Linked DNA regions of Salmonirosea aquatica. The protein of the gene in region 2 interacts with the protein of the main gene of each other region in a pairwise test. Links are inferred from orthologs where the notes say so. Each region holds a gene or a part of one and is shown on either strand. Other genes may lie near its edges.

Region 1 (6,079 bases), 4.1 Mb from region 2 along the record:
AAAAAAGGCGAAAGCGCCGTCATTAAGTCTTTCAGCGACCGCGCTATGTCACTGAAACTTTTGGAAATGGGCTGCTTGCCGGGTTGTGAGGTACGTTTGGATGCCGTAGCCCCCTTTGGGGATCCGATTTGTGTACGGGTGGGCGGCTGCTACTGCCTGTCGTTGCGGCGTAACGAAGCCGCCAGCATTGTGGTGGAGTAAAACCACGCGTATTAGCTCTATTATTTTGGTGACACCTAGCATTGAGATCTACTTCCTATAAAATTGCCTTAATTGGCAACCCTAATTCCGGTAAATCCTCCCTATTTAATCAACTGACGGGTTTACGTCAGAAAACCGGGAATTTTCCCGGTGTCACAGTCGATAAAAAATCCGGTATTATGCGCTTCGCCTCCATCCCGGAGGCAGTGGCAGTACCCACCGAACCGGAGATAACTACTGATCGGCCACCGTCCCCGGTAACACCTTCTGAGGCTATTCTGATTGACCTGCCCGGTATTTACAGCATTTATCCCAAATCCAGGGATGAGCAGGTGGTAATGGATATTCTGGCCAATCCCCGCCACCCTGACTATCCCGATGCGGTTATCGTGGTGGCCGATGCTTCCAATCTGCAACGTAATCTGCTCTTATTCACCGAAATCGCTGACTTGGGTTTGCCTACGGTACTGGCACTTAACATGCTGGATGTGGCCGATAGCATGAATCTGCGCGTAAACGCCGTGCAGTTGGCAATGCAGTTGCACGTACCGGTAGTCAAAATTAACGCCCGGACGGGTGAAGGTACCGAACTTCTGCGTGATGCTGTGCAGCGAGCCTCTACCATTTCCCTGCCACAGTCGGCGTATTTCATGGACCCGTCCGAAGAACACGAGGCCCTGATTGAGGAGACCAAGAAAGCTTTTGGGTTGGAAAATAACTATCTGGCCATGCAGTATGTGTGTCAGCACGAGGCTTTTACGTTTCTGGATCCGTCGCAACGTACCCAACTCGATAACTTGGTGGCTAGTCATGGTTTTGATAAAACCGATTTCCTGGCTTACGAAACCATCACCCGCTACGAGCGTCTGCGACCTCTGGTACAAAAAGCTGTAACGATAGTAGGCGAAAGCGACCAACCTGCCTGGACGCGACGGCTTGACAAAATCTTACTTCATCCATTCTGGGGTTATGTGGCTTTTTTGGGAGTACTGTTGGTCATTTTCCAAGCCGTTTTTGCCTGGGCTCAGTACCCGATGGACTGGCTGGATCTGGCTACGGCACAGGCGATTGAATGGACTAAGAATACTCTGCCTGCGGGCGTTTTAAATGATTTGCTAACCGATGGCCTCATGGCTGGAATTGGCGGGGTCATAATTTTTATTCCCCAAATTGCCTTTTTGTTTGGCTTGGTCGGGTTATTGGAAGAGTCGGGGTACATGGCGCGGGTCATGGTGATCATGGATAAGCTGATGCGCAAATTCGGCCTGAATGGGCGAAGCGTGGTGCCGCTTATCTCAGGTGTAGCCTGCGCAGTGCCGGCCATCATGACCACCCGGAGTATTAACAATGCTTATGAACGGTTGCTCACTATTCTGGTAACTCCGCTGATGAGTTGCTCGGCCCGCCTACCTATTTACACGATTCTAATCGCACTGGTGGTACCTGACGAAACGGTGCTTGGGGTACTTAACCTGCAGGGACTCGTTTTACTGGGCCTCTATCTGCTGGGGTTGGTAGGTGCTTTGGCTTCGGCCTGGTTATTCTCCCTGTTTATACCCCGCCGCGAGCCCAGCTATTTTATTTTAGAAATGCCTACCTACAAGCTGCCCCGTTGGAGTCACCTGGGTATCATGATGTTCGATAGCGTAAAGTCTTTTGTTTTGGAAGCGGGTAAAATCATCATAGCCATTTCCATCGTACTGTGGGTGCTGGCTTCGTATGGCCCCGGCGACAGTATGGAACAGGCCAGCGAACAGGCGTTGAGCAGCCTGACTGAAAACGTGAGCCCCGAGGCACGTGAAGCCACCGTGGCCTCAGCCCGTCTGGAAAGCTCTTATGCCGGACACTTCGGGCGCTTCATCGAGCCTGCCATTCGCCCACTGGGTTACGACTGGAAAATTGGGATAGCCCTCATCACATCCTTCGCCGCCCGGGAAGTATTCGTAGGTACCATGTCCACAATCTATAGTATTGGCGGCGATGCCAGTGAAGATGCCGTTACAATTCGCCAGCGCCTACAAAAAGAAAGGAACCCGCGCACGGGTGGACCTATGTACACCCCGGCAGTTTCCTTTTCCCTGCTTATGTTCTATGTGTTTGCTATGATGTGCATGAGTACCTTGGCCGTAGTATATCGCGAGACTCATGGCTGGAAATGGCCCCTGGTGCAGCTATTCTACACCATGGGGCTGGCTTACCTCTCGGCCTGGATTACCTACCAGCTCCTAAGCTGATGTGAATTGGTAGATTTCTACCACAAAACTCCTTTTTCGACCAGCGGATAGATGAATCGAAAAACAATGTAGGCGAAAATAAGTACGCCTAATCCTCCCAGCAACGTGGTCTGATCGATGGCTAACCTGGCTTCTTTTTTGTTGGAGCTTGCTGCTCCCCAATTACGTTGGATCATGGCTAATATTGATAAATTGTTAAATGGTGCTTTATTATAATGGTAGGTCTTGCAAATCTCGTGCTAACTGGAAAAAATTCATAGCGTAGAATCCCCTTATTCCAAAAACGGGTAGTTTTACCTATATCCTCATATACGCCTATTAGAGCAACCTGGTTGCTGAAAGGTTGGAAGAAAAAGGAAATTTTTCAGAATTCAGTAGAGGGTGCCAGGAAAAAAGAGGTACCTGCTCACCAACCCAGGTTTTCCACAATATCGGAAGCAATCATGGATACCTTGGACCGTGCCCGCGATGCCCGGTCGCCCGCTACGCCGTGCTGATATACCCCAAGCCGGGCAGCATCCTCAGGCGGATATTTTTGGGCTAAAAGGGAAGTCAAAATCCCCGTCAATACGTCACCACTGCCACCCGTGGCCATGCCCGCGTTGCCCGTTGCGTTGAAGTGAACGCTGCCATTAGGAAAAATAACGGCCGTGTGCGCTCCTTTGAGACATACCACCAGCGAATGCTCCTGTGCAAAACGACGAGCCAATTCCAGCCGCTCATAGTCATCATTGCTCTTTCCGGCCAGTCGTTCGAACTCTTTGGGGTGGGGAGTGATGAGGGTACCTGCAGGAAGTCTTTTGAGTAGGTCAGGATTTTCCGAAAGAAGATTAAGAGCATCGGCATCCCAAACCATGGGTACCTTTGCCTGTTCAATCAGCTCATCCAGGGCCTTCAGAGTTTGAGGTTCCTTGCCCAGGCCGGGACCTACCCCAATAGCCGTATAAGGGGCAAGCTCGGGCAGTGTGGTAATCAATTGTTCGTGTATGTCTACAGACACCATCGCTTCGGGTAGGGCAATTTGCATGATCGTATACCCGCAGCGGGCTACATGCACCGTGAGCAAACCTACCCCCGCTCGCAGGCACGCGCCGCCCGATAGCTGGGCCGCTCCCATTTTGCCATAGCTACCCGCCAGAAGCAGGGCATGCCCGAAGGTACCTTTGTGAGAAAATTTTTCCCGCGCACGAATCAGGTGCCTGGCGGCAGGAGCATCCGTAAAATAGTAAGGTGTTTCAGTTTGGTCGATGCGGGTTTGTGACAAGCCAATATCCACCACGTGCCAGTTGCCAACGAAAGGACCATTATGAGGCATCATGAAGGCCAGTTTGGGCAATTGGAAGCTCACCGTATGGTTGGGTTTGACAACGGCATCGGTGGTGTCGTTGACTTTATCCATGTATAAGCCACTCGCAATATCCACCGAGATCACTTCGGCCGGGCTATCATTTAGGGCACCGATCACTTTTTCCAACAGTCCCGATGCGGGGCGCGAGAGTCCGGAACCAAGTAGGGCATCGATCAGCAGGTCACCGGCAGGTAAGTTGGGAATGTCTTCGACGTGGCGGATGTCATGGATAGCCAGGAAATCACCCAGTTGATCCAGGTTGGCTTGAAAATCATCCGTAGCTTTTTGGGTATAGTGCACTACGTGTACACTTACCGGGTACCCTTTTCCCGACAAAAGACGCCCAATGGCCAATCCGTCACCGCCATTATTGCCCTTACCACAGAAAATTACAATTCTCTTCCGGTTGTCATAGCGTGCGCATAGCCAGCACACGAAGGCCCGCGCCGCCCTTTCCATCAGATCGAGGGAAGAAACAGGCTCATTTTGAATGGTATAGGCGTCGAGTTCGCGGACCTGGGATGCGGATAGAATTTTCATATTGTAAAAATAGCAATTCCTTTCATATCCCAAAAAGTACCCTTATCTTTGCACTCGTTTTTTACCAGGCTGTTTTGAATGAAGGGGCGTCACCCCATCCGCTGGAAATTAGCTTTTACCTGTTTATTTTTCAAAAATCATCATGAGTGAATTAATCAAACTCGTTGAGGCTACGAATGAGAATCGTAAGTCTGAATTTCCCGATTTCAAATCGGGCGACACCATCGTTGTGCACGTGAAAATCCGTGAGGGTGCCAAGGAGCGTCTTCAGTTGTTCCAGGGTACCGTCATTCAGCGCCGTAATCCCAATAGCGCGGGTGAAACGTTTACCGTGCGCAAGATTTCTAACGGAGTAGGGGTAGAGCGTATTTTCCCTATTCTTTCTCCTACCATCGCCAAAATCGAGCTACTTCGCCGGGGTAAGGTACGTCGGGCTCGCCTGTTCTACCTGCGCGGACGTCAGGGTAAGGCGGCTCGTATCAAGGAACTGAAGTCGGCCAAAGTAGCTGAAAAAGCATAATCCTTGTTTTTCCAGGCTACCTCAATGGTCGCAGCAGCCCCGCCGGTTTTTTCCAGCGGGGCTTTTTCTATATAAAGCAGGAAGGAGTGAATACTCTTGAACCAATTCTTTAAAACAATCATTACAGGAATTAACCCAGCAAAGGATAAAAAGCATGCTTCTCAATTTCTATAAATACCAGGGTACCGGAAATGATTTCATTCTGATTGACGATCGGACCGAATCATTTCCGGTTTCGACGCAATTGGTAGCCCGGCTTTGCCACCGGCGTTTCGGTATCGGAGCCGATGGCCTGATTTTGCTGCGGAATGAACCTGGCTATGACTTCCGAATGGTCTACTTCAACGCCGACGGCGCCGAAGGCAGTATGTGTGGAAACGGTGGCCGCTGTACGGTCCGGTTTGCGCACGATTTGGGTATATTCCAGGAGCATACCACGTTCATGGCGGTGGATGGAGTTCACGAAGCGACGGCAAATGAGCATTCGATACGGTTGAAAATGAGCCCGGTAGGTGATTCTGAGCAACATGAAACCTACGATTTTCTGGATACAGGCTCTCCACACTATGTGGCCTATGTCGATGACGTGGACAAAACCGATGTAGTCACCATTGGGCGAGCCGTCCGCTATGGCGAAACCTACGGTCCTCGCGGGGGGACCAATGTGAATTTCGTGCAAGTTGTATCTCCCAATTTTCTCAAAGTACGTACTTACGAACGCGGAGTAGAAGACGAAACTTACTCTTGTGGCACGGGTGTGACGGCCTGCGCACTCTCGTCGCACGCCCATTTTGGCTGGGAAAGTCCGGTTGATATCGCTGTGGTGGGTGGAAACCTTCAGGTCGAATTCCGGAAACTGGAATCAGGACAATTTGACGATATTTATCTGATTGGCCCGGCAGTACGGGTGTACGAGGGTACCTTAGAAATTGAGACAATCTAAGTCCCATCCGTAGCTTTTACCTGCCTTTCTGACAAATACTTCCGCCCCTCTTACTCAGCTTCAAGGATACCTCCCCGAAGGTGATAAATGGATTTGTCGGCCCAGGTAGGTACCCTACAGTAATCTAGCGCGGCTACTTTGCTGCGGGTACCGTTGGTACAGATAACGACAATCGTGTCGAATGTTTCCAGTACTTGCCTTTTCTCTCGGATCGTCGACAGTGGAATATTGATACCGCCTTCATTGAATTCTTCAAACTCCCAGGGCTCACGCACGTCCACTACAATCGTATT
Region 2 (6,113 bases):
TGTAATACCAAGCGGGTACCTTGAACAAAGAACTTTATTTTTCCCACCTTTGCGGCAGCAAAACCCTCAACTATGGAACTCACCACCCTGCTCCTCTCCGTCGAAAATCACGTAGCGCATGTGAAATTCAACCGACCGCAGCGCGCCAACGCCCTCAACCAAACGGCCTGGAAGGAAATCCAAAACGTTTTTGAAGCGCTGGATGAGGACGAACAGGTACGCGTGATCGTGCTGAGTGGCGAGGGGAAGCATTTCTGTTCCGGCATCGATCTGGAGCTACTGATGAGCGTGACGGGCCTCACAGAAAATTGCGAAGGGCGTAAGCGGGAAAAACTCCGCAAACAGATTCTGGCTTTGCAGGTCCCCATCAATGCCATCGAGCAATGCAGCAAACCCGTGATCGCCGCCATCCACGGGGGTTGCATAGGCGCGGGGGTCGATCTTGTGGCGGCTTGTGACCTGCGCTACTGTACGGAAGATGCGTTTTTTAGCATCCGTGAAATAGATATGGGTATGGTGGCCGATTTGGGTACCTTGCAGCGTCTGCCCCACATCATTCCGCAAGGTACCCTGCGCGAAATTGCCTTTACGGGACGTTCAGTATTTGGCCCCGAGGCCCAACGGATTGGTTTGGTGAATGAAGCTTTTGAAACTAAGGAAAAAATGCAGGAAGGCGTTGCTAACGTGGCCCATCAAATCGCCGCTAAATCGCCCCTATCCATCCGGGGTACCAAGCACATTCTCAATTATTCCCGCGACCATTCTGTAGCCGATGGCCTTGACTATATGGCTACCTGGAATGCTGCCATGCTGCTGTCCAACGACCTGACGGAGGCCTTTCAGGCATCGATTCAGAAACGGGAAGCAAATTTTTTGTAATCAGTATCAGAACTCTCCGCTCGGAACAAAGAACTTTTTTTGCTCTTTTTTGGGTAAATCGACCACTTCCTTCGTTATTTGACCGTAACCAGGAAAAACCAGTATGAAGATCAAGTTTTCTCTCGCCTACCTTTCGGTACTTGCTTTGTGTGTAGGTGCCTGTACCTCATCAAAGCAGACGGCGGTGCGTTCGGTGGAATCGCAACGCGCTGCCGGTCAGGCTGCCCCAACGTCTATCAACGAGCCCACGCTGGTAGGCGTCACCAGCAAATTTATCAATATCGACTCCACCCAGGTGCGCGTGTTCGTGTACGTGGATGCGGTGGCGAATCAAACGCCTATCAGTGTAGAGGATTTTATACGCCTGTATAACCTCAACTACGTCATGTACTCCGATTACGGAACCCGCGACCGGCTCGCCTACGGCAATGTACCTTTGACCCCCCAAAACCTCACCCGGCTGGGCGATCAGGTCGTAGCTCAGTTTGATGTCAAAAAACCCGGCAAGGACTATGGCGTTCTGCTCATGGAAATCAGCCAGACGGGTACCCTGAAAAAAGTGTTGAATGACCTCGCCATCCGGTTTCGTGAGCAGCGCGACAGCGACCGGTTCGCGGTGTACGAGTCCGGGAAGCAGGTACCCCTGCGCCGCCATTTCGTCACTCAGAATGAGCCCGTGCAGATTCGCTCCATCAGCGACAGATCGGAACCGCTTCAGGTATTCTATTATCGCCATGGGTTCGATGCGGCGGCTTCTCCCATGAACACCGTACCGCGGACCGTCTCCAAGTCGCTGCAAGTAGATAGTACGTTCACGATTCAGAGTAACGAATCGGTCGCTTTTGCGCAGGAAGGGTTGTACTACATTCAGTCGGATACTACCCAAGCCGAAGGGTTGGGCTTGCTGGTGACCAACGACCGGTACCCTAAAATGACCCGGCCGGAGCAATTGAAAGAACCGCTCTTATACATGAGTACCAACCAGGAAATCACCGAAATGCAGAATGCTCGCGACAGCAAGAAAGCCCTGGACAAATACTGGCTGTCGCTGATGGGAGGAAATCCCGAACTGGCCCGGCAGGTGATCCGCAATTATTATAGCCGGGTGGAAGAAGCCAACCGCCTGTTCACCAGCTATAAAGAAGGCTGGAAAACGGACAAGGGAATGATATTTATTATTCTGGGCCCACCTGATAAGGTACAGCGCAGCAAGGACAAGGAAGTGTGGGTGTATGACCAGAAGGCCAACGCCACGAACGTCAATTTTACTTTTAACAAACGATCTAACCAATTCGTGGACGATCATTATGAGTTGGTGCGCTACGTAGAGTACCAGCCCATTTGGTATCCCGTAGTAGAAGCATGGAGAAACGGCGCTATCCGGTAAGAAAAACCCCCTCAATCCCGAAATCCGACATGGTTTTCGGGATTCAATCTGTTTTGGAAACCCTTCGTTCGGGGAAAGAAATCGAACGGCTCCTGATCCAGAAAGATCAAAGCTTTCCCGAAATTCAGCAGCTGGCCACCGAGTTGCAGGCGCCCGTCAGTAAGGTACCGGTGGAAAAACTCAACCGCCTGACCCGTAAAAACCATCAGGGTGTGGTTTGTTTCATCTCGCCTGTGCGGTATGTTTCGGCCCATAATGTGCTGACGCAGGTATACGAAGAGGGTAAAACGCCCCTGTTCCTGATGCTCGACCGCATCACCGACGTCCGCAATTTCGGAGCCATTGCCCGCACCGCCGAATGCGCGGGTGTGCAGGCTTTGCTGGTACCTTTCAAGGGAGGCAGCCAGATCAACGCCGACGCGATGAAAACCTCATCGGGTGCGCTCAACTACCTACCCGTCAGCCGCGAAGGTAGTATTCTGGATACCCTTCATTATCTGCGCGACAGCGGTTTGCAAGTGGTGGCCTGCACGGAAAAGAGCGAGGGTAGCTTGTATGAGGTCGACTTCACCATTCCTACGGTGGTCATCCTGGGCTCGGAAGAAGACGGCATTTCGGAGCAACTACTCCGGCTCTCCGACCACAAAGTGCGCATTCCGTTACTGGGCCAGGTTGAGTCGCTGAACGTATCAGCGGCCACGGCCGTGGTATTGTATGAAGCCGTCCGGCAGCGCAGCCAATCCTAGGATGTTTCTTTATGAAGCGAGTAAAAAAACCGGAGGCATAGCGCTTCCGGTTTTTGAGTTTAACCTAACCTATTTGTATATGGAGCGAATTGCCGCTTTCATGGCCACTACAAAGGTACCCTGGCTTCGTTTCAGGTTTTAGAGCGAATCTACCCGTTTTAGAAAATGGGTAGATTCGCAGCCTCTGTTCATTCAACTACCTGAATATACGTAGGTATTTTTACTTGATTTATCCAACGGTCTTTTATTTAAAAGACTCTCCTACAAACGAATACCCTGGAAAATATCTGAGCATTTAGTCAACGGTTTGGCAGGATGCACGATTGCCTGTAACTTGAAATCACTATTTTATATCTGTTTTGTTAAAATCAACCCATCGTATGAACACTACTAAATTGACCGGTGAAGAAGGCAAGTTTATTTCATCAGCCCAGGCGGCTGAGTTTACGGGCCGTTTTCATGAAAAGAAAAAGAAGGAAGGACAGAAGCCCGGCACCTACGTCGAAGCCCAGTTTTATGGTAACAAGCAGCTCCAGAAACTCATGAAAAAAGACGGCTGCGTAGGATTACGGTTTTACTTTGGGGTCTCCGAGGATAGGGAATTGGCCGATCACGTGGTGGTGGTAGCGGTGGACGCCGACGGGAAGGATCTGACCCGTACCCGTGTGGGTCTGAAAGACATGCCAGCCGGTGACGACGACGCTTTGGCTGGGGGGCCCTGTTGCCCGCACAACTGCAATCCCTAATCCCGGCTGAGCCTATGGCTTATTTTACCTATTTCGAGCGGTACCCGCTGGCCAGTTTTGCCGTTTTTTTTATTTTACTGCCTCTGTCTCTGGCATTTTACCGCTTTGCGTGGTTGGATCGAGCGTTCCGGCTCTTGACTATATTCCTATGCCTGGATCTGGTATTAGGCTTAGGAATGATTCATTTGGCGGCCCATCGGTCCAACAACCTGCTCTTGCTGAATCTTTTTGTACCCTGCCGCTATCTTTTATTCAGCGGTATGTTTTATTACAAGTTCCGTTCACCCGGGTTCAGGAAAATGGTCCTGTATACCCTGATCGGTTTTGTACCTTTTACCATTCTGGATGTGTACGCCAGTAATACCCTACTGAGCGATCTGCACAACCACCGGGTAGGGAGGTACTCGCAAGTGGTGGAAAGCGTCCTGATTATTCTGTGGGCGCTGCTGTATTTCTACGAAATGACCAAAACCCTGACCGTAAAAAATATCATCAGTTACCCTTTTTTCTGGGTCTGTGCCGGATTGCTCCTTTTTTATTCCGGCAATATCTTTTACTTTCCCTTTTGGTACTATATGTATGTATGGGAAGACGATTTGAAGCTGGGCTTTGTCGAAGAGGTACCCAACGTCGTCGAGATCATCTCCCTGCTTTTGTTTTCAATTGGTATCTGGCAAACCCGAGCCCATCATGACAGCCCTGAATCCTGAGCAATTGCGCTGGTCGATTCTGATTGCCTCGCTGGCCATGCTGCTCATGGCCGGGTTTGTGATCACCTTCATCATCTATTACCAAAAGAAGCGGCTTGAGCAGGAAAAAAATCTGCGCGATGTGGAAAAGAACTATCAACGGATGTTGCTCGAAACCGCCCTGAATTCAGAAGAGGCCGAGCGGAGGCGCATTGCCCAGGACCTGCATGACGACATCGGTACCATGCTTTCGCTCACCAAGCTCAGCCTCAATCAGCTCCATAAAAACATGAACAAGGAAGATCCGCGCTCTGAGTTTACCCTGCATAAAGCCCAATCGCTGGTGGAAGAAACCATCATCCACGTGCGGCGTATCACCCGCGACCTGGTACCTACGACATTGGAGCAGTTTGGATTGGTAGCCGCCATCGAAGAGTTCATCCACCGCTTGAGCGACAATGTTTCACTTACTGTCCATTTTCAGTGCGACACCGAGCATATTCCCCGGCTCTCGCCCCGAGTAGAACTGGCCCTTTACCGAATCATGCAGGAACTTGTCAACAATGCCATCAAACACGCCAATTGCGACGAAATCGAGATCGACCTGCACTTGGACAAAGGGAAATTGGAACTTCAGGTAACGGACAATGGCAAAGGGTTCGACGTCAAGGGCTTAGAACCCAGCCAACAGGAGGGTCTGGGATTACGCAACATCGAGAGCCGCCTGAGCGTGATCAACGGGGCGGTGAACTATCAGAAGCCTGGCATCCGGGGGCTGCGGGCCCGGGTGCAGATTCCCGTAGAAGCCGAGCGCCCCATCAAGCCCGAACCATTGCACCCGTTCAGAAAGTCGCCTGCTGACCGGAGTGTATGAATTCCTTGTTGAATTGTTGGAAAGTTAGATCTAATTTGAAACCCAATACTGATCGTCAACTGATTAAGAAAAAAATCTATTTTTACGCAATTGCCCCTCACCCAATAAACAGTTACACAACACAATGCTCAAACTTGCCATTGCCGACGATCATGAACTATTCCGAAAGGGCTTTATTTCCATGCTCAGCGGAATATCCGATTTTGAGTTTGTTCTTGAAGCTGCAAATGGCCAGGAACTGCTGGATAAGATTGCCACCCGCTCGGTTGACATTGTGCTGATGGATTTGCAAATGCCCGTCATGGACGGCATGCAAGCCACCGAAATCCTGCTTGAAAAGCACCCTGAAGTAAAAGTAATCGTGGTATCCATGTACGATGAAGACCGCTTCGTCATTCACATGCTTGAGAAAGGCGTGCAGGGGTACCTGCTCAAAGATACCTCGCCCGACGAGGTAGAAAAAGCGATTCGCCGAGTGGCCGAAGAAGGATTTTATTACAGCGACTTCGTTTCGCGGGCGATGCATCGCAAAATGGTTAACCGGTCGCCCAATAAGCAGCCGTTTTTTACCACCACGACCCAGGTAGGCCTTTCCAATCGGGAGCAGGAGGTACTCAGGCTGCTGTGTGACGGGCTTTCTACCGCCGAAATCAGCGACAAATTATTTATAAGTACCCGTACCGTAGAAGGACACCGCCTGCGGATTCTGGAAAAAACGGGCACCAAAAATACCGCCGCCGCCGTAGCCTTCGCCTATAAGAATCACTTGATTTAATTGTGTACGGCGGGGCG

What was found.
Region 1: the proteins of rlmB (region 2) and GBK04_RS02245 interact in binary tests that used the Escherichia coli proteins (3 or more experiments, as listed by UniProt). The link is inferred for Salmonirosea aquatica from one-to-one orthologs.

Annotation. Positions count from the first base shown.
Region 1 is NZ_WHLY01000002.1:313,645-319,723, reverse strand. What follows is about bases 2,083-5,047. They hold GBK04_RS02245 (NAD(P)H-hydrate dehydratase), read right to left. Parts: upstream 4,324-5,047; coding sequence 2,842-4,323; downstream 2,083-2,841. Other genes in these bases: dapF (diaminopimelate epimerase), read left to right, coding at 4,998-5,047; rplS (50S ribosomal protein L19), read left to right, coding at 4,466-4,843; GBK04_RS30255 (hypothetical protein), read right to left, coding at 2,453-2,611; feoB (ferrous iron transport protein B), read left to right, coding at 2,083-2,435. Outside these bases: GBK04_RS02255 (FeoA family protein), read left to right, coding at 1-201; more of feoB, read left to right, coding at 243-2,082; more of dapF, read left to right, coding at 5,048-5,786; GBK04_RS02230 (rhodanese-like domain-containing protein), read right to left, coding at 5,837-6,079. UniProt on the Escherichia coli protein: Bifunctional enzyme that catalyzes the epimerization of the S- and R-forms of NAD(P)HX and the dehydration of the S-form of NAD(P)HX at the expense of ADP, which is converted to AMP.
Region 2 is NZ_WHLY01000002.1:4,431,250-4,437,362, reverse strand. Bases 1,128-4,126 are described here. They hold rlmB (23S rRNA (guanosine(2251)-2'-O)-methyltransferase RlmB), read left to right. Parts: upstream 1,128-2,241; coding sequence 2,242-3,012; downstream 3,013-4,126. Other genes in these bases: GBK04_RS19275 (hypothetical protein), read left to right, coding at 3,773-4,126; GBK04_RS19280 (hypothetical protein), read left to right, coding at 3,393-3,758; GBK04_RS19290 (GWxTD domain-containing protein), read left to right, coding at 1,128-2,266. Also shown: GBK04_RS19295 (crotonase/enoyl-CoA hydratase family protein), read left to right, coding at 73-879; more of GBK04_RS19290, read left to right, coding at 983-1,127; more of GBK04_RS19275, read left to right, coding at 4,127-4,468; GBK04_RS19270 (sensor histidine kinase), read left to right, coding at 4,449-5,321; GBK04_RS19265 (response regulator transcription factor), read left to right, coding at 5,446-6,096. UniProt on the Escherichia coli protein: Specifically methylates the ribose of guanosine 2251 in 23S rRNA.